One region of the Paenibacillus sp. R14(2021) genome, then DNA from elsewhere that is predicted to be linked to it. Evidence: predicted binding sites of a transcription regulator. Region 1 holds the regulator's gene; the other holds the start of a gene.
The links. The regulator LexA, encoded in region 1, represses DNA repair genes until DNA is damaged. The targets are predictions, from matches to a motif close to CGAACATATGTTCG.
Positions count from the first base shown of each region.

Region 2: a site for LexA is predicted at 5,940-5,953, ahead of KXU80_RS02835 (DNA polymerase IV). Genes of this name have one in related genera too.

Region 1 is NZ_CP080269.1:1,461,220-1,471,786, reverse strand. Features, by position in the region: gene glnA (type I glutamate--ammonia ligase) at 1-1,208, shown strand, start outside; gene KXU80_RS07075 (hypothetical protein) at 1,343-1,921, shown strand; gene lexA (transcriptional repressor LexA) at 2,018-2,638, opposite strand; gene KXU80_RS07065 (LysM peptidoglycan-binding domain-containing protein) at 2,830-3,204, shown strand; gene KXU80_RS07060 (DUF896 domain-containing protein) at 3,416-3,613, shown strand; gene KXU80_RS07055 (aldo/keto reductase) at 3,646-4,632, shown strand; gene KXU80_RS07050 (hypothetical protein) at 4,682-5,200, shown strand; gene KXU80_RS07045 (HAD family hydrolase) at 5,225-6,010, shown strand; gene KXU80_RS07040 (1,2-dihydroxy-3-keto-5-methylthiopentene dioxygenase) at 6,102-6,638, opposite strand; gene metH (methionine synthase) at 6,874-10,311, shown strand; gene rnz (ribonuclease Z) at 10,398-10,567, shown strand, end outside.
Region 2 is NZ_CP080269.1:537,104-547,670, forward strand. Features, by position in the region: gene pheA (chorismate mutase) at 1-106, shown strand, start outside; gene KXU80_RS02785 (hypothetical protein) at 138-434, shown strand; gene KXU80_RS02790 (metallophosphoesterase family protein) at 450-1,172, shown strand; gene KXU80_RS02795 (NUDIX hydrolase) at 1,174-1,722, shown strand; gene KXU80_RS02800 (hypothetical protein) at 1,968-2,213, shown strand; gene KXU80_RS02805 (GrpB family protein) at 2,210-2,755, shown strand; gene KXU80_RS02810 (GNAT family N-acetyltransferase) at 2,756-3,265, shown strand; gene KXU80_RS02815 (GNAT family N-acetyltransferase) at 3,308-3,820, shown strand; gene KXU80_RS02820 (class I SAM-dependent methyltransferase) at 3,845-4,321, shown strand; gene KXU80_RS27770 (hypothetical protein) at 4,279-4,560, shown strand; gene KXU80_RS02825 (HAD family hydrolase) at 4,627-5,289, shown strand; gene KXU80_RS02830 (GNAT family N-acetyltransferase) at 5,344-5,793, shown strand; gene KXU80_RS02835 (DNA polymerase IV) at 5,975-7,228, shown strand; gene KXU80_RS02840 (YhjD family protein) at 7,225-7,749, shown strand; gene KXU80_RS02845 (VOC family protein) at 7,882-8,052, shown strand; gene KXU80_RS02850 (DUF4362 domain-containing protein) at 8,135-8,620, shown strand; gene KXU80_RS02855 (MFS transporter) at 8,688-9,953, shown strand; gene KXU80_RS02860 (hypothetical protein) at 10,005-10,355, shown strand.

The DNA.
Region 1 (10,567 bases):
TGGAGAAAGCACTCGATAATAAAATGATGTTTGACGGTTCTTCCATCGAAGGTTATGTGCGGATCGAAGAGTCCGATATGTATCTCTATCCAGACCTGGATACATGGGTCGTATTCCCTTGGGTGGCCGAGGATCGCGTTGCCCGCTTGATCTGTGATATCTATATGCCGGACGGCACGCCGTTTGCCGGCGACCCGCGGGGTATTCTGAAGCGTGCGCTGAAAGAAGCGGAAGAAATGGGCTTTACCGCTATGAACGTAGGTCCGGAACCGGAATTCTTCCTGTTCAAAACCGACGCGCAAGGCAACCCGACGACGGAGCTGAACGACCAAGGCGGTTACTTCGACCTTGCGCCAATGGATCTCGGAGAGAACTGCCGACGCGAAATCGTGCTGACGCTGGAAGAGATGGGCTTCGAAATTGAGGCATCGCACCACGAAGTGGCGCCAGGCCAGCATGAAATTGACTTTAAATACGCGGATGCGATCAAAGCTGCCGATCAAATCCAAACGTTCAAGCTTGTCGTTAAAACCGTAGCCCGCCAGCACGGCCTGCATGCTTCTTTCATGCCGAAACCGTTGTTCGGTGTAAACGGATCCGGCATGCACTGCCACCAATCGCTGTTCCGCGGCAACGTGAACGCCTTCTATGACGAGAGCGACAAGCTGGGCTTGAGCCAAGTTGCCCGCTACTACATGGCAGGTATGCTGCGTCATGCGCGTGCATTCGCAGCCATCACGAATCCAACAGTTAACTCGTACAAGCGTCTTGTGCCTGGTTATGAAGCACCTTGCTACGTAGCTTGGTCTGCGAGCAACCGCAGCCCGATGATCCGAATTCCGGCTTCCCGCGGCTTAAGCACGCGTATTGAAGTACGCAGCCCGGATCCGGCCGCTAACCCTTATCTGGCGCTTGCTGTTATGTTGAAGGCAGGTTTGGACGGTATCCGCAACAAGCTGCCGCTTCCTGCGCCAACGGATCGTAACATCTATGTAATGACGGATGAGGAGCGGATCGACGAAGGCATCCCGAGCTTGCCGGATGACCTCAAGGAAGCGCTCACCGAGCTGCTTCGCAGTGAAGTCATCTGCGACGCGCTCGGCGATCATGCACTTGCTCACTTCTATGAGCTGAAGGAAATCGAGTGGGATATGTACCGCACGCAAATTCACGAGTGGGAGCGCGATCAGTACCTGTCGCTCTACTAGAACCAAGATCACGACTGCTTCCGCGGAACCGCGGGGGCAGTTTTTTTGTTTGGATCGAGGAACTCACCCGCACTTGTACAGCCCATTGCGCATACAATGCCGCATTAGAACTTTGCTGAAAGGCGGTGCCATGAATGAAGGGTATTATAAAAGCAGGGACCTCTTTCAAGCTCACGGGCCCTGTGCTTTCCCATGTGGCTGCCATCATGACGCCCTTTTATATGAAAATCGCCGGCAACCGCAGCTTTGCGCTGCGATGGTCCAGAGCGGTAAGGCAGGCGAATTTGGACGTATTGCTAGCCTTGTTCAAGGCGGTGACGCCGCCGGCGAAGCTGAGCGGGTTTTCCGTGAATGGAATCGGGTATTTTATTGATTTCCAATTTCCGCCGCCTACCCTGCAGTATTCAAACGGAACAACGATTCCTCCCGGTACGGCGCAGTTTACGTTCTCAACGCCGATCCATCGTGCCATTGCAAGGGCGGTCATCCCATTCTATACAGCACTTTCGAAATCACCAGCTTATGCTGTGGCGTTGGCGTCCGCTGTCAACGCAAATGACATCGCGCGCATTCGAAGGCTTGTTCGACAAAAAGTGACATCTAAGGCATTGCAAGCCGTTACGAGCGATTTCTCGGGGGTAACGCTTACCTTCAAATTCCGAGGCAGCCGGTTTCTCTATCGGAACCTATTGTTCCGTGAGATTGTAGGTTAAGTGACATGAACATTGTTAATGATCTGCAAATCGAAAAGCACAAGGGGCATTCACTGCGCTTCATGCAAGCGCTGTGAATGCCCCTTGTGCTTATGTTTAGTGGATATCGCGGAAGAGGCCGATGACTTTGCCGAGAATCGTAACGTTGCGGAGGCGAATTGGCTCCATCGTTGCGTTCTCCGGCTGCAGGCGAATGTGATCCTTCTCCTTATAGAAGGTCTTGACGGTAGCTTCGTCGTCCTCCGTCATGGCAACAACGATATCGCCGTTGGTCGCATTCTGCTGCTGGCGAACGATGACATAATCTCCGTCATGGATGCCGGCCTCGATCATACTCTCACCCATGACGTTAAGGATGAAGACAGTATCGTCGCCGACTTTATCTGCTGGAAGAGGGAAGTAATCCTCGATATTCTCTGTCGCCGTAATCGGGACGCCGGCGGTTACTTTACCTACAACAGGCACCTTAGCGATGGAGAGGGGGAATGGAATTTCATTGTCTTCTCCATCTAAGATTTCGATTGCGCGAGGCTTCGTAGGGTCGCGGCGAATGAGGCCCTTCTTCTCTAAACGGTCCAGGTGGCCGTGAACCGTTGAACTTGATGCCAGTCCGACAGCTTCACCGATCTCACGAACGGAAGGCGGGTAACCTTTCTCGCGAACTTCCGTCTTAATGAATTCTAGTATCGCCTGCTGGCGGTTTGAAAGTTTCGACACCGGAATCACTCCATCGTTTCATTTGTGTCAAATTATAACACAGAACCGGAGTTCGTACAAACATAAGTTCGAGAAACACAAGTTCGCATTTTTCTGCGAACAAACGTTCTAAAATGTGTTGACTGCAAACGGATGTTCGTGTTATTCTGGATTCATCGAGTACAGAACAAACGTTTGGGGTGCTGATAATAATGACAACGATATCTATGTATTCAACCGCTAATCCAGGTAAGGGATCCATTACACATACAGCAACGCGTTCACGTCAGGAGCGCAGGGCAGAACGGTTATTGATTCGTCTTGCTGCTGCAACGTTATTCTTCGTCCTGCTGTTTACTGGTCTTACATTAATGACGAGCCATGCGAACAGCGAGCTTCCCGCCCAACCGACCGCAGAGGAACAAGTGATTATTGTCGGCTCTGGCGATACATTATGGGAGATCGCAAGCGACATTCGTAAGGAAGGCGAGGATATCCGGCAGATTGTGTATGCGCTGCAGAAACGGAACAACTTAAGCGGCGGTTCATTAAAGGCCGGACAGTCACTGATTGTTCCAGCGGATTAATAGCTTGCAGCATAACTATATGTTAAGAAACAGGACTAGGCGGGCCGCGCTGCTTGGTCCTTTTTTGTTTTGTATCGAGGCATTAATAAGCCTTGCACTGACATGGCAGAACCCAAGCAGCGGACATGTTGTCGCCTTGACAATGGAGGATTAAAAATGTCAAAGTAAAGAATGTGATGTTGACCAGGAACCTGAAAGGAGTGCAGTAGAAATGGAAAAAATCATTGCTCGAATCAATGAGCTTTCAAGAAAGAACAAAACAGTCGGATTAACAGCGGAAGAGCTGGTGGAGCGCGATGAGCTGCGCCGTCAGTATTTGGCCAATTTCAAACGGAATTTCCGTGATCAGTTGGATACTATTAAATGGGCGGAAGACGAAGAGAATGAAGGCGGTTCGATCAAGCATTAACCACTTGCGCGATGAAGAGGGGGCTTTCATCGATGCAATACCGATTGTTAGGCCGCAGCGGATTAGCGGTATCAGAGCTTTGCCTGGGTACGATGACCTTCGGGAACACAACAAGCGAAGCAGATTCCATTGCGATGATTCATAGCTTCATGGAGCAAGGCGGAAATTTTCTGGATACGGCGAATGTCTATGTACAGGGCCGCTCCGAGGAGGTCGTCGGCAAAGCGATCAAAGACCGCCGCTCTGAGGTTGTCCTGGCGTCTAAAGCCCGTTTCATGACCGGTGATCATCCTAACAGCGGCGGTGTTTCCCGCAAGCATATTATGGATGCGATAGACGCCAGCCTTAGACGTCTGAATACTGATTATATCGACCTCTATCAAGTACATGTCTGGGATCATGCCACGCCGATCGAAGAAACGCTGCGTGCGCTGGATGATCTGGTTACATCGGGTAAAGCACGATATATCGGCTGCTCCAATTTTTTTGCATGGCAATTAATGAAGTCGCTTGCTGTAAGTGACCGTGACCGCTATGTGCGCTTTATTTCGATCCAACCGCAGTACAGTCTGGTCAGCCGGGAAATGGATCGTGAAATGCTGTCGCTCTGCCAGGAAGAGAATGTTGGCATTATCCCGTGGGCACCGCTCGGCGGCGGCTTCCTGACAGGCCGTTACAACCGCGACGTGCCAACGAGCGGACGGTTGACAGCCAAGCAAGGCGAGAGCTCTTGGACGCTTCGCGCGTCGGACAATAACTTCAACGTGTTGGAAGTCGTGAAGCAGACTGCGATGGAGCTGGATAGAACGCCGGCTCAAGTGGCACTGAAATGGCTGCTGCAGCGTGAAGGAATCACGTCGCCAATCTTCGGAGCCAGCACGCTGGAGCAGTTCGATGAAAACATGGGTGCGATCGGCTGGCAGATGCCTAAGGAAGCGTGGAACAGGCTGGATGAAGTCAGCGCACTGCCAAGCGAGTACCCGAACCGATTCATCGCCAAATTCGCAAGACCGTTCTAAATAAAGCCAGTAAAGTGTTCGTTTCGCAAATCGCTAAGGGGGATCATCCGTGTCAAGATCGTGGGAACGTAAAGTACAGAAAAATCAAGAGCAGCTGAACAAGCAGCGCAAGAAACAAGGCAAGTCACCGCTTATGGCGGCGAAATCCGGAACGGATGCACTTGATACATACAAAGGCCGCAGCTATGTCATGCCGGCGTTCCTTTTATTGTTCATCCTGTTCTATGTAATCGTTACGATAAATTCAAGTGCATTCAAGCAAACGGATAACATGTTCTGGATTACGGTTGCTTGTTATGTCGTTCTCGCGGGCTTGTTCCTGCTGCGGAGACCATATTTGTCGGTTGGTAAGGATTTTATTCGTTCCCGCCGTTTTGCCGGCGATCGTAATATCTATGTGAGCAACATGAAAGGCATCACCATACAAAAAGGCTATATCGTGGTTGAACAGCATAAAGGCGGTAACTGGGTGTTCTCGCGCGTCATCAACCGTTATCCGACGGAACAGATGGCAGAACGCATGAAGGCTTTTGCAACGCAGCATGGGATCCCATTAACCGAAAAATAATCAGAGTGGAGTGCACAAGCAAATATGGCAAAACAAGCTGTACTATTTGATCTGGATGACACGCTTCTATGGGATGACAGAAGTGTACAGGAAGCATTCGACGCGACTTGCGAATCTGCGGCTGCCGAGACCGGCGTGAACGCCAAAGCGCTCGAAGAAGCTGTTCGCCGGGAAGCCCGCGCACTTTACGAATCGTATGAAACGTTTCCATTTACCAAAATGATTGGAATCAACCCGTTCGAAGGACTCTGGGCGAATTTTCTGGAGGGAGAACAGGCGGAGTTTCGCCAGCTGCAGCAGCTGGCGCCGGCTTACCGGAAAGAAGCGTGGACACGCGGGTTGAAGGCGCTCGGCATCGACAACGAATCGCTCGGCGCGAAGCTGGCCGAGCAGTTCCCGGCAGAACGCCGTAAGCGGCCGTACGTATACGAAGAAACGTTCGACGTCTTGAATAAGCTGAAGGGCAATTACAAGCTGCTTCTGCTGACGAATGGATCGCCTGATCTGCAGCGCGAGAAGCTGGCTGGCGTGCCGGACATCGTTCCTTATTTCGACCATATCATTATTTCCGGCGAATTCGGCAAAGGCAAACCGGCTGCAGACATTTTCCATCATGCACTAGAGCGCCTTGGGATCGAACCCGAACACGGCATCATGGTTGGCGATAAGCTGACGACGGATATTCTTGGCGCGAATACGATTGGCATGACTTCGGTATGGATCAACCGCCACGGTATGACGCGCTCGGACGAAATCATCCCTACACATGAAATCAAGCATTTAGAAGAATTGCTGCCTCTTATAGGCTGAGCAACGAGCGGCGTTGTTAGTTCACATCGCAGCAGTTGGATATAAAAACGACCTGTCCGCCGGACAGGTCGTTTTTATATGAATGATTGCATTAAGCAAACGTCGGATCTTCGATGTTGTTCGCAATCCAGCCGTCTTTCTCGATGAACAAGCGTACGGCGATAATTTCGCGATTGTCCATGAGTGTGAAGAAATGCGCTTTGTTCTCAGGCACCGAAATCACATCGCCTGGCTCTAGCTCAACGTCGAAATAACCGGTTTGCTCGTCGCCCTTGATGATGAAAATACCGCGTCCGGATACGATCCCGCGAATTTCGTCTTCGGTGTGCGTGTGGATTTGCTCGAATTTCTTCAGCAATTCCTCAATGTTCGGCGTAGAGTCCGAGAGTGAAATGACATCCCAGATTTGATAGCCGCGGCGTGCTGCCAAATCGCGAATTTCCTCATCGAACGTGGCGAGAATCGTTGCTTTCTCCTCGTCGCTTAGTACGAATTTGTTATGAAGTTCAGCCGGGAGCTTGTCAGCGTTCCAGTGCTCGTACAATACCTCTTGACGATCCAGGAACGCACGCACGTTCTCTTCTCCGCTAATCCGCTCGTTCGTGCTGCGTACTCGAATTTCAGCCATAGTGAATCCCTCTTTTCCAATAAAAATCGCAAAAACGTAAATCCGATAAGAATAATTATAAAACATATTCTAGGACCTGTCGACATGGGTGAAGAAGCTTTTGAAGCGGGGTGAAAACCTGCTTTTCACGTCGGTCGAATTCTGTTAGAGTATAGGGTAATGATTTTTGCTAATTCACACATCCGGATACAGCGCGGCCGGCAGTGAATTACAGCTTCGGAAGGGAAGTGCAACTATGTCGAAACCGACAATGCAAGAGATGATGGCGGAACGGATCCTCATATTGGACGGCGCAATGGGGACGATGATTCAACAACGTGATCTTGGACCTCAGGACTTCGGCGGCGATGAGCTGGACGGCTGTAATGAAATGCTCGTGCTGACGCGTCCGGATGTCATTCGCGATATACATGAAGCGTATTTGGAGGCCGGAGCGGACATTCTCGAAACGAATACGTTCGGGGCAACAAGCGTTGTACTGGCGGAATACGATATTCCGGAGAAGGCAAGGGAAATCAATCTGGCTGCAGCGCAGATCGCACGGGCTGCGGCGGATAAATTTTCGACGCCGGACAGGCCCCGTTTCGTAGCGGGTGCGCTTGGTCCAACAACCAAAACACTGTCCGTCACCGGCGGCGTCACCTTCGATCAGCTGGTCGACAGCTATTACGAGCAGGCGCTAGCGCTGATCGAGGGCGGCGTCGATGCGATGCTGCTCGAGACTTCGCAGGATACGCTCAATGTTAAAGCCGGCACGATCGGCATTCAGAAGGCATACGAGCAAACCGGCATTACGCTCCCGCTGATGATTTCGGGTACGATCGAGCCGATGGGAACGACGCTTGCGGGCCAGAACATCGAGTCATTCTACATCTCCTTGGAACATATGAAGCCGATTTCCATAGGGCTGAACTGCGCGACAGGGCCGGAGTTCATGCGCGACCATATCCGGTCGTTGTCCGAAATTGCCCTCTCTGCGGTGAGCTGTTATCCCAACGCCGGCTTGCCGGATGAGAACGGTAACTACCATGAATCACCGGAATCGCTTGCCAGGAAAATCGCGGATTTCGCTGAGAATGGCTGGTTGAACATTGCAGGGGGCTGCTGCGGCACAACGCCGGATCATATCCGCGCAATGGCGGAAACGCTTGCGAATTATGCTCCCCGGACGAAGATGGGTGAACATCCGCCTGCCGTTTCCGGCATCGAAACCGTCTTTATTGAAGATGAGAACCGGCCTATTATGATCGGAGAACGGACGAATATTTCCGGTTCCCGTAAATTCAAGCGGCTTATAAAAGAAGAGAAGTTCGACGAAGCGTCGGAGATTGCCCGCGCGCAGGTCAAAGGCGGCGCGCACGTCATCGACATCAACCTGCAAGACACCGATATCGACGAAGCTTACGCGGTCCATCGCTTCCTGCCGGAAGTCGTTAAAAAAATCAAGGTGCCGCTGATGCTGGATTCCACCTATGATCACATCATCGAGCTCGGCTTGAAATATTCGCAAGGCAAGGCGATTATCAACTCCATTAACTTGGAGGACGGCGAATCGAAATTCGACAAAATTTTGCCGCTCATCCATCGGTACGGCGCCGCGGTCGTGTGCATTCTGATCGACGAGCGGGGACAAGCCGTATCGCGCGAAGCGAAGATGGAAGTCGCTACACGCTCGTATGAGCTGCTGACGGGTAAATACGGTATGCAGCCGGAAGATATCATTTTCGATCCCAATATGTTCCCGGTCGGCTCGGGCGATCCGCAGTATATCGGCTCGGCTGTCGAGACGATTGAAGGCATCAAGATGATCAAGGCGAAGTATCCGCGCGCCAAGACGATTCTCGGTCTCAGCAACATTTCATTTGGTCTGCCTGATGCGGGCCGCGAGGTGCTGAACTCCGTCTATTTGTATCACACGACGAAGGCCGGTCTCGATTATGCCATTGTAAACACGGAGAAATTGGAGCGTTACGCATCCATTCCGGAGGATGAGCGCCGGCTGGCGGAGGATTTGATTTACAATACGAATGACGATACGCTTGCTGCATTTGTTGCGGCCTTCCGTGAGAAGAAAGTGCTCAAGAAAGAGAAAGTGTCGAACCTGACGCTTGAAGAACGGCTTGCTTCTTACGTGGTCGAGGGAACGAAGGAAGGGTTGATCCCCGATCTCGATCTCGCACGGGAGAAGTATTCGCCGCTTGAAATCATCAACGGTCCGTTGATGCGGGGCATGGAAGAGGTCGGCCGCCTCTTCAACGGGAATGAGCTGATCGTTGCGGAAGTGCTTCAGAGCGCCGAGGTCATGAAAGCATCGGTGACGCATCTGGAGCAATTCATGGAGAAGACGGAGTCCGCGGTGAAAGGGAAGATCATTCTTGCCACCGTGAAAGGCGACGTGCACGATATCGGCAAAAACCTCGTCGAAATCATTTTGTCCAACAATGGCTACAAGATCATCAATCTCGGCATTAAGGTTCCGCCGGAGCAATTGATCGAAGCGTACCGCAAGGAGCCTGTCGATGCAATCGGTCTGTCCGGTCTGCTTGTGAAATCGGCGCAGCAGATGGTCGTCACGGCGCAGGACTTGCGCAATGCGGGTATCGATGCACCGATTCTCGTCGGAGGCGCAGCGCTAACGCGGAAGTTCACCAAAAACCGAATCGGCATGGAATACGACGGCCTGGTCCTCTATGCGAAGGATGCCATGGACGGTCTCGACATTGCCAACAAGCTGATGGATAAGGATCATCGGCGCGCGTACGAAGAAGAAATGGCTGCATTCAAGGCTTCCGGAGGCGCGGAAGAGCAGGAGAAGAAGCCGCTGCCGGAATTGACTCGTGCCGTGAAGTCCAATGTTTCGTCGGACGCGCCGGTGTATCTGCCGCCGGATTTGGAACGCCATGTGCTCCGAAACGTGCCCATCCCGCATATTGCACCGTATATCAACATGTCGATGCTCCTCGGTCATCATCTTGGCTTGAAGGGCAACGTTGATAATCTGCTGAAGGAAGGCAACGAGAAGGCGGTCAATTTGAAGGCGACGGTCGACGGCCTGCTGGACGATGCAGCCAAAGGGCTGCTCCAAGCGCATGGCATGTACCAATTCTTCCCTGCGCAGTCTTCGGGCAACGATATTATTATTTATGATCCGAAGCAGCCAGGCGTGGAGATCAAGCGCTTCACGTTCCCAAGGCAGCATGTAGAGCCGTATCTCTGTCTGGCGGATTTCTTAAAATCCGTCGAGAGCGGCGTTATGGATTACGTCGGCTTCCTCGTCGTTACGGCAGGGGAGGGCGTCCGGGAGAAAGCGAGCGACTTGAAGGATAAAGGCGATTATCTGCGTTCCCACGCCTTGCAGTCGGTTGCGCTGGAAGTCGCGGAAGCTCTTGCAGAGCGCGTGCATCATCTGATGCGCGATACGTGGGGCTTCCCGGATCATCCGGAGATGACAATGAAACAGCGCCACGGCGCGCGTTATCAAGGCATTCGGGTGTCGTTCGGCTATCCGGCATGTCCGAATCTCGAGGACCAGGGTCCGCTGTTCGAGCTGATGCATCCGGAAGACATCGGCATCCAGCTGACCGAGGGCTTCATGATGGAGCCGGAAGCATCGGTATCCGCGATGGTGTTTGCGCATCCAGAAGCGCAATATTTCAACGTCGAAAAAGTATAACGCCAATTTGGCATACCCTCCAAAGTTCGGTATAAACCGTACCCTTTGGAGGGTATTGTTATAACGAGAGAATTGGAGGGAATACCTTGCAGCTAACGTTTCTTGGCACGAGTGCGGGAAGACCGACCAGAACGCGTAATGTCACATCAATTGCTTTGTCCCTGCCGGAACCGAAAGGCGGCTTCTGGCTGTTCGATACCGGCGAGGGCACCCAGCATCGGATGCTCGGGAGCAAGCTGAAGCTCAATAAACTGGA
Region 2 (10,567 bases), 920 kb from region 1:
GTTGAACGATGGTCCGCTTACAAACGAAATGGTGCAGAAGATCTTCAAAACGATCATGGACGAAGCTTCCCGTCTGCAGCGTGAAACAATGAACCGGACCGGTTGAACGCTGAATGAAAGGCGGAGGATCGCGATCCATGGCAAGATGGGGTACGGCTGGTCTTGAACTACTGCGGATTTGCTTGCTGCTAGCTGTTGCGCTGTATGTGCTCGATGGCGCGGAACGATATTTGCTTCGCGATATGCCAGGGCAGCCTGCGGCGCATTTGTTGCGGGGACTCGGGAATTTTCTATTCTTCTTCGTGCTGTACAGAAACCGGCTTCAATTCAGGGGCTGGCATTCATCGCCGCGCAATAAGAGGTTAACGCTGCCTGTTACGGCAGTTATGGTGATGGCAGCCATCGCACTCATTCTTGTCCCAACATTCTTGTAGATGGAAGGTGACGGGTTGACACGAATACTCATGATTAGCGATGTTCACGGCTGTGCGGTACAGCTGGACGAGCTGCTGAAGCTTGTAAACTATCGCGCGGATGAGGATCAGCTTATGCTGCTGGGGGATTACGTGGACCGCGGCCCGCAAAGCAAAGAAACCGTAGAACTAGTCATGGAATTGACCAGACAGCCCAATGTCATTGCTCTCCGTGGCAATCATGACCAGCGGTTGGTCGATTTGGCGATATCCCATGATCCTGAAGTTCCAATAAAATTTATGGAACATGGGGGATTGACGACGTTGCAGAGCTATGCCGGGATCCGCAGTGAATCCTTCGATCCGTATGATTTGAAAGAGTTCTCACAGTATTTGAGCGGCAACTATGCGAAGCATATTGCATTTCTCCAAGGGCTGCCGCTCTATCATGAAAATCTCCAACATATTTATGTGCATGCTGGCCTGAATCCGCTGTACGCGAATTGGAAGGAACAGCCGGAGCACGACTTTATGAATATTAAAGGTGAATTCCTTCATGTTAAGACGGTGGTGGACCGACTGGTTATTTTCGGCCATACGCGAACGTCGGAGCTGCAAGACTCTGCCGCCGTTTGGTTCGGAGGCGATAAAATCGGCATTGACGGCGGCTGCGCCTACGGCCAGCAGTTGAATGCTTTAATTTATGAACAAGGTACCTATTCCTCGGCGTTCGTAAGAAACCGAAAGGGAGACGAATGACATGGATGCATTGGACGGCAGGGAATTTCCGACGCTTGCGCGGCCGATTAATTGGGGGCCGGTCACGGCGGTTTTTGCGCGTGCGGAAGACGCGGGCGACGAGTCGCTTGTAAGCAATGTCAGCATCATCCCTTTTGTCGGGAACAAAGTCGTGGTCATTCAGCAGGAGAACGGACGCTGGGAGCTGCCCGGCGGTACGCTTGAAGAAGGGGAGTCCTATTGGGCTGCGCTGCGGCGCGAAATGGCGGAAGAGCTCGGTGCCGAGCTTGTGTCCTACCGGATCTTCGGCTGCTTTCTGTGCGAATCCAGCGCCGCAGCCCCTTATCGGCCGTATATTCCTTATCCTCGATTTCGGCGTGTCGTTGGTTACGGGGAAGTCAGGATCGTCGGCAAACCGCTTAATCCTCCTGACGGCGAGCAGATTGTATGCGTCGAGGCGGTAGAACTCGATGAAGCGGTTCGGAGGCTGCAAGGGAACGGGCGCTTCGAATTGGCGGAGCTGTACCAGCTTGCCTATGCCATTTGTCGGGATCGGGAAGGAATGCGATGAGGCGAGCGGCATGTTCTCCGCTTCTCCTCGGCTGGAATCTCATTCGCAAGAAATCGTTGCGCGGACACGTCGTGTCCATGCCGATAGGCCTATATTTAATGTCATTAATTTCTGTAGTGTTCACTCCCATTCTGAATTCGTTGGGGTACGGCATAGGCTTGCTGGACTGCAGAGGACTTCGGCGGCTCTGGCGCCGGAATGTTAAGCCAGATATGCGCACATATATGCAGTGAAGGGGGAATGACATGCGTTTACGTCAACTGTCAACCGCTGTAGCTGTATCTGCTGCGGTGCCTTTGATCATCTATCTTCTTCTATTAGGCGCGCAAGCTGTAATTAAACATCAGGAGACGGACTTCCAGTACCATGACAGCTATTTCTTGGTCCTCCATGTAGGTTGGGTCGGTTACGGCGCTTGTTTCTTGCTGTGCTTTGCGCTCTATCTGGCTATTTTTGCCGTGTTTCGGGCGATAAGGAGGGCCAGCCGATGAAGGATGCTATTGTCATTGTTCCTTATGACCCCAACTGGAAAGCCGAATTTGCAGAGATCGGCTCCGGGCTTCGCAGGGGCCTGCACGAACACGCGCTTCGCATCGACCATATAGGCTCGACTTCGATTGCCGGTCTGGATGCCAAACCGGTCATTGATATTCAGATATCGATTGCGCTGCTCGAGGATCTGGAGGCCATGTCGGAAGGACTGGCATCGCTTGGCTACGTACGCCGGATGGACAATTTGGATTTATCCAAGCGGTATTTCCGGGAATCGGAAGGGATGCGCCGGACGCATATTCATGTTCGCGAGCAGGGGAGCTTCTCCGAGCAGTTCGCGCTGCTTTTCCGAGATTATGTACGGGCGCACAAGCATGAAGCGAAGCGATATGCGGCAATCAAATACGCGCTGGCTAATTCGCACCGGAATGACCGCGAACGGTACGTGGAGGAGAAAGAGCCCTACATTTGGGATATGATGCGCAGTGCGAGCAGATGGAGCCAGAAAATCGGCTGGAAGCCGGGCGCTTCGGATGCTTAGATGAATGCTGGCCAGAGCAAGCTGCTGCGGGCACAGGGATCGGATAAGAAAGCAGGGGGGATCGCACTGGAAGAGCTCACTTTCGGCTTCGCGGGTAAGGAAGATGCCGCGCTTGCGGCGCGCATGAACCGGCAGTTGATTCTAGACGAGCAAAGCGAGAATCCGATGTCCTTGGACGAGCTGGAGGCACGGATGTTGAAGTTGATGGCGTCGGGCTACACATGCGCGATTCTGCGGCTGGACGCTGCGATTGCCGGCTATGCGCTCTATCAGCTGCGGCGTCATCCCTACGACGCGGAGCGGCAGGAGATTTATCTGCGCCAGTATTATATTGAGCCTGCGTACCGTGGAAGAGGCATTGGGCGGGCGGGTGTTCAGCTGCTGCAGGAGCGGGCTTTTCCTCCCGGCGCGACGGTTATTATTGACGTACTCAGCTCGAACCCCGCCGGCGAGCGTTTCTGGCGGAGCGCGGGATTCGAAGCGTATGCGATCACGATGAGAAAACGCTAGGAGTGAAGACTTATGAAGATCGACCTGCGAGGAGAATCAAACATGCCTACCGAACCTGAACCTGCCACCTTGTTCAAAGAAGTCGACGAGTCGCATCTGCCGAAGATACTAGCCATTTATAACTATTACGTGGAGCATACGACCGTTTCATTTCACACGGAGCCGCTGACGCTGGACGAGATTCGCGTTAACGTCATGAACGCCAGTCCCAAATTCAAAACCTTCGCTATCTTGGAAAGTGATGTACTGATCGGCTATGTGCTCCTCACGCAGCATAAGAACAAGCAGGCTTACGACGTGACGGCGGAAGTTACGGTCTATCTCGATCCGAACCATTTGGGGCGCGGCGTCGGGAGCAAAGCGATCGCTTTCGTGGAGGAGGCCTGCCGTGCAGGTGGATTTCATGTGCTTGTTGCTACGATTTGCACAGAGAATGAACGGAGCATGCGGTTATTCGATCGGCATGGCTATGTGAAGTGCGCGCATTTTCAGGAAGTCGGGCTGAAATTCGGACGGCGGCTGGACATTGCCAGCTATCAGAAAATCATCGGTTAATTGTTCGCAAGGGAGCGTGAAGGCATGGATCGCGTCGCTTATATTCGGGAACAAGAGAAGCAGTACCACGACGATTGCTATGCGCGGAGCAAGCTCTTTGAGCCCGGTTCTTGGCTGCATAAGCCGGTACAGACAGTAATGGAGCTGCTCGAAGCCTTCGACGGCAATGAGGAGCTGACCGTGCTCGACCTGGGCTGCGGCGTCGGCAGAAACAGCATTCCGATTGCGGAATGCTTGATGCATCGCCGGGGCAGCGTCGTCTGCGTGGATGTGCTGGAATCGGCGATTAGCGGACTGACCGCTTACAGCCGGGAGTTCGGCGTGGACGCCTTCATCCGGCCGGTGTTGTCCGGCATAGAAGCGTTCGAGATTGAGCCGGGCGCCTATGATTATATTGTGGCGGTGTCTGCGCTGGAGCATGTCTGCACGATCGATGCGCTGGGGATAAGCTCGCGGAGATGGCTCGAGGGACGAAGGTTAACGGCATTAACTGTTTGGTGATCGGTACGAACCAGCGGGAAACGCTGGTCGCTACGAGCGAAGAGCTCGACCCGTTGTTCGAGATTAACCTGGCGGCGGAGCAGCTGCTGGCGCTATTGGATCGGCAGTATGCGGGCTGGGAAGTGCTGAGGCGGCTCGTTAAACCGCTGGCCTTCGATATTGAACGGCAAGGGCAGCCGGGGAAGCTGACCTCGGATTGCGTGACGCTGGCCGTGAGGAAGCTAACGGCAGAAGTGTGAGCGGCAAGAGGGCGATTCGTGCAAAGCCGGGACGAGGCGTGCATACGGGTGAAGGGAGACTGAACGATGGAGCGGATTAAAGCGGTTTTGTTCGACTTGGACAATACGATCTTGGATCGGACGCGTACGTTCAGCGGATTCGCGGAGGCGTTCCTGACGACGCATTTCGGCCATGTGGAGGATCGGCGGGCGATGCTGCGCCGCATCGTGGAGCTGGACGAGGACGGTTATAAGGACAGGCATGCGCTGTTCACCGAGCTGCTTGATGAACTGCCTTGGCAGGTTCGGCCCCTGCATAGCGAACTGATGGCGCACTGGAAGACGGGCTATGCGAGCAGTTCCGTTCTGGCGGATCAGGCGCGGGAAGTGATCGAGCGCGCGAAGAGCAAATACCGGATCGGGCTCGTCACGAACGGCACGACGCAAGTCCAGTACGGCAAAATCGATCACCTCGGCATCCGGGGCGATTTTGACCTTATCCTCGTGTCGGAGGAGGCGGGCGTGAAAAAGCCGGACGCCCGCATCTTCGGACTGGCGGCCGACGGGCTGGGCGTTCGGCCGGAGGAATGTCTGTTCATCGGCGATCATCCCGTCAATGACATCGAGGGCGCGGCTCGCTGCGGCATGGCGACCATCTGGGTGCAAGCGAATCAGCCTTGGCGGGACGGCCTCGAAGCGAAGCCGCTGCACGCGATCAAGCGATTGAACGAGCTGCTGACGCTGTTATAGAGAAAGCTGCAACACTCGCTGCATGAGATATGGCGAGAGGAGGACGTACCCGCGATGATTCGAATGTTGAAGCCCGGGGAAGCGCCGCCTTATGCGCTGCTTCTGCTTGCTGATCCGGATCGCTCGGTTATTGAAGCCTATGTGCATCGGAGCGTCTGCTTCGTAGCGGAATTGGAGAATGAAACTATTTGCGCCTGTCTGCTGCTGGCCGCTGGACCGGATACGATGGAAATCATAAATATAGCGGTACGCGAGGATCATCAGGGCAGAGGCTTCGGGAAGCGGCTCATCGAGCACGCGGTCCGGTACAGCGCGGAGCTCGGTTATCGGCAGATGCACATTGGAACCGGCAACTCCAGCCTTCAGCAGCTGGCCTTGTACCAGAAATGCGGCTTTCGTATCGTCGGCGTGGAGCCGGATTATTTTATCAAGCATTACGCGGAGCCGATCTACGAGAACGGCATTCCGTGCAGGGATAGGATCCATCTTCGAAAACGGTGGTAAATAGCGGTCGTTCAGCGCTTGCTGTAAGCGCTGGATGCCGCTTTTTTGTTGTTTAGCGGTATGCCAGGGGGCGAAAATAAAAAATGGGCATGCAGGCAGATTTTGACCTTGCATTAAGAGCGTATGTTCGGTATATAATATTTATACGAACATATATTCGCTTTCGTGGAGGGGATCACCGATGTCGAGGCAAATCTTCCTGATCGACGGACAGTCATTCTATGCCTCCCTGGAGAAGGCTGCCCACCCGGAGTATCGCGATAAACCGGTTGCCGTAGGCGATCCGTCAAGGATGAACGGCATTATACTCGCGGCGTGTCCCATCGCCAAGTCCCGCGGCGTGACCACGGCGTCGCGCGTCGGAGAGGCGCTTGCCCGGTGTCCGGAGCTTGTCGTAATCCGGCCCCGGATGGGAACGTATATCCAAATCTCTTTATTGATTACCGAAATTTTTGAATCGTATACGGAGCTGGTGGAGCCTTACAGCATCGATGAGCAGTTTCTCGACGTCACGGGTTCTCTGGAATATTTCGGCTCTCCGGAGGAGCTGGCTGCGTGCATCCAGCACGATGTTCTCCTGTCGACGGGCGTTCTGTCGCGGGTCGGTATCGGACCTACGAAGATTCTGGCCAAGATGGCTACCGACAATTATGCCAAAAAAATACCGGAAGGCGTCTTCGAGCTCTCGTACGACAAGCTGGAATCCACGCTGTGGCAGCTTCCGGTGCATCAGATGTTCATGGTCGCCTCGGCGATGACGCGTCACTTCACCCGGATGGGGTTATCGTATATCGGCGATATCGCCCGTATGGATTTCGGCGAGTTCAAGCGGCGCATGCGGCGCGAGATGGGCAAGCAGAGCGACATTCAGGCGGGTTACTATTGGCAGACGGCACGGGGCATCGACCCGAGCCCCGTGGAAGCGGGCATCCGGCATCAGCTGAAATCCGTCAGCCACGGCAAGGCGCTTCGCTGGAATCTGTACCGCGAGCTGGCGGATATCGAGGTCGTACTGCTGGAATTGGTCGTGGAGGTTTGCCAGCGCACGAGGCGGAATCGATTCCTCGGCGCGGTCGTATCGGTCGCGGCTGCGGAAACCGACGGCGTCCGCTCCAGCTGGTTCAGCCGGCAGATGACACTGCCGCAGCCGACGTCATTGACTCACGAGGTGGCGGCCGCCGTGCTGAAGCTGTTCAAGGCGCACTGGAGCGGGCGGCCCGTGAGCCGGCTCAGTATTGCATTGTCGCAGCTGACGGACGACAGCGCCATTCAGCTGACGCTGTTTGAGGATCGGGCCCGCGCTTACCGCAAGGAACGGGTTATCGACGAGATCAAAGACCGCTACGGGAGCGATGCGATTATGCGCGCCTCCTCGCTGCTGGATGCCGGCGTGGCGCGGGAAAGGGCAGAGCAAATTGGAGGACACTACAAATGAGCAGGCTGGACGGCAACGAACGATGGAAATCCAAGATGTTACTCACCGAGCATGCGGAGCAGTATGACCAGCAGCATGCCGGAGGCGGCGGCCAGGATGCCGCGGCCGCGAAGGCGCCCGTGCCCAAACAGCGCAATATCATTACGATGGAAGAGCGGACGATGCTGCGCGACTATATCTTGCTGCCGCATATGGAGAAGATGGTGGAGAAGAGCATCGCCGACGTGGAGCATACCACGAATATTTTGAAACGCGGGTATTTGATGGCTGGGCAGAAGATTCTGGACCGCATCGTGCAGGATCTGTACGGACTGCGGCGGGAACTGAAGCGGCGCAATATCCGGATTCTGAGTGAGGAGCAGTCGGACTTGGTCGTGTACCACCGGTATTACTGCCGGGGCTACGAGGACCGGTTCGGTATGACGCGCGACGTGATGCGTTCGGAAATCAGCGTGCAGCTGGCCCGATACACGTCGGAGCTTGCCGTGCTGCTTAAGGGAGGGCCGGTGAAATCGAATTGACCGAACGAAGGGCAGGCGCGCTGCGAAATGGATGATCGCAGCGCGGCATACGGGATTCAGCACATTCGCCATAGCCAAACCGTCGATTTTCACTATAATTAAAAGTACTTGATGGGATTTACAAATGTTGGAGTGAATACAACCTATCAGACGCCGTCGGCCATGCTTCCGACCGGGGATCTTGAAGGCGCTTACCGCTTCATGCAGGAACAGGGCGTGGAGCTGGCGAGCGCAATCGAGCATAATCATTGGTTCGTCTTCCGCGACCCGAACAGCAATATGCTGATGGTTGTGCGGGCCTAGAAGGCTTAACAAGTAAGTATTTGGAAATCCACCGAAACTTTCCGGCCGCAGGCTGCGTTGAAATGACAAGAGGTGAAGGCGGATGAAGAAGAAGATACTCCTGCCGTTCTTGCTGGCGGCCGTATTATTGTCGGGCTGTCAGCGATCTGCGTTCGGGAGCGGCGGTGCGGAAGGGTTTCCGATACCAACGAAGCCCTATACCGTGGAGCAGGCTATTCAGAACGGCGACGTCGTGAACGATCACGGCACATACAGAAACCTGGGGAAATGGCGTCAATTTCTGACCGCCGTGAAGAAGCATAGGTTCAAGCATGAGCAGGTGCGCATCACCGAATACTCCCTCGAAGGTGCCCCGATCTTCAGCGAGCTGACGTATGACGGCCAGCGTATTCATTTTACATACGATAACGCCATGGATCCGCTTGGAACGAATCTAGGCAGGCCAAGCGCAGTGTGCGCCGGCGTTGATTTGAAGAGCCAGAACGATGGCCCGAAGACATACCTATTGACGGGGTGCGATACGCAAATCGGCCAATATTTTCAATTTTATGAAGAACCGGAAGACTGAGGTTGAACCGGCAAGCGCCTCCATGTAAGATAAACACATTATATGCAGCAAGAAGAAAGGCACATCGATGTGGACGTATACGGTTAATTTAGTCCGTGATTTATCTCCGGGCGTGAAGCGATTCATTGCAACGGAAAGTTTGTTTGGCATTGGGGCAGGGATATTCAGTCTCATTCTAAATTTGCATTTGCTGGATCTCGGGTTCTCCAAAGGTGCGATTGGACAGATCACCTCACTCGGCGCACTGACGGTCGGCCTGACGAGCTTGCCGGCGGGCTACGTTGTGAAGCGTGTCGGGCGTAAACCGATGCTCGTCGCCGGCATGCTGCTTGCGTTTCTGTCGCTAGTGCTATTCGGCTTCGGAACGACGATGACGGAAGTCACCGCAGCGCAGCTGATCTGGTCGCTTGGCATTACGGCAATCGTAAATTCCGAAATTCAATTAATCTTCCAATATTGCCGAAGCAAGAAGGAAGAGACGAGCGCGTATTCGCTGCTGTTCGCCATGTTTACGTTCTTCACCGGCGTCGGCACGTGGATCGGCGGTTATTTGCCGGATTGGCTCCCTGGGCATTCCACGGTCTATCAATATGCGTTCTTCGTCGCGGGTGGATGCCTCGGCTTGTCCGGCATTTTACGAGGACTGCTGCTCCCGTCCACGAATGCGAGAGCGGATGAGGGTGCAGAAGCGGGAGCTGGCGGAAGCCTCGCGGAGCAGCCAGCTGCGCGGAAGAAAGGGCACTCGTTATACTTCCTGCTCATTCTCTCGCTGCTTATATTTAACGGCGGTTTTACGTTCGGGCTGCTCAGTCCCTTTCTGAATGTCATACTGAAGTTCCGCTTTCATATGGAGGACGGGAATATTTCCGGTTTGCTGGCGCTGTCCGGCTTCTTCTTCTTCGTAGGGTCGATCGCGATGCCTTATCTCGTGGAGAAGTGGGGCAGCCGCAAGACATTCGTCGTGCTGTTTCTCTATAATGTTCTCGTCGTAGCGCTGATGGCGGCCGCCATGCCGGCTGCCGTGTTCGCCGTGCTGCTGCTCCTGCGGGGAACGGGCTTCACGATGCTGAACAATTTAACCGACAGCGAATGCATGTCGGCTGTAGCCGAAGGGGAGCGCAATCTATTCGCGGGTATGCGGACGGTGTCCCGCAGCATCGGCAATACGATCGCATCGTATTGGGCAGGTTATATTTTGGCTGGGAATCATTATTCGCTGCCTTTCATTCTGACAGCTGCGGCTGTGTTGATCGGGTATATCATCTATGCCTGGCTGGTGCAGGGAATGTTGGATCGACGGCTGCAAGAACAGCAAGCGCAAGGACAGGTGTGACGCGAATTTTTTCGAACCGCCGCGAAGGAGGTCATTTGCATAGATCAACGCATGTCTCCTAAGAGAGTCACCCGAAGAGCTTTTCTCAGTAGTGCCGCTAAACTAACCATTGGCATTGGCGGTATACTTACGGGATGTACAGGGTTATTTTATTATGGCGCGGTTACGCATCGTAAAGTCGGCAGCGAAGCGCCTCCGAAGAACATCGTCCTGCTTGGAAAAGCTGCGGATCTGAAGCTCCTTCAGGGCGTGACCGTCTATGATTACGAAGCCGAAATCGTAGATGCATGGTATACGAAACCGGTGAAGGGCTTCGTCTACGTGACGGTTGACGAGGCAGGCAGACTGCTAATTATGTCTCCGACGTGCTCGCATCTGGGCTACGGTAAAGCCAGCCGCTGAGGCCGAACGCAGCGGCGGGATTAAGGGATTGTATTTCCTGTGCCCATGTCACGGCGCGGGCTTTGATAAGGAAGGCCGGGCAGTCTACGCCGTCCAGCAGGGACTGGATACGTTCGAGCCGATTCTATCGGATGGGAACGTATATTTTGATATCATGCAGCCGGTGAAAGGAATAATCGCCGGGGCTTAAGTCATCAAACAAGGAGCGTGCC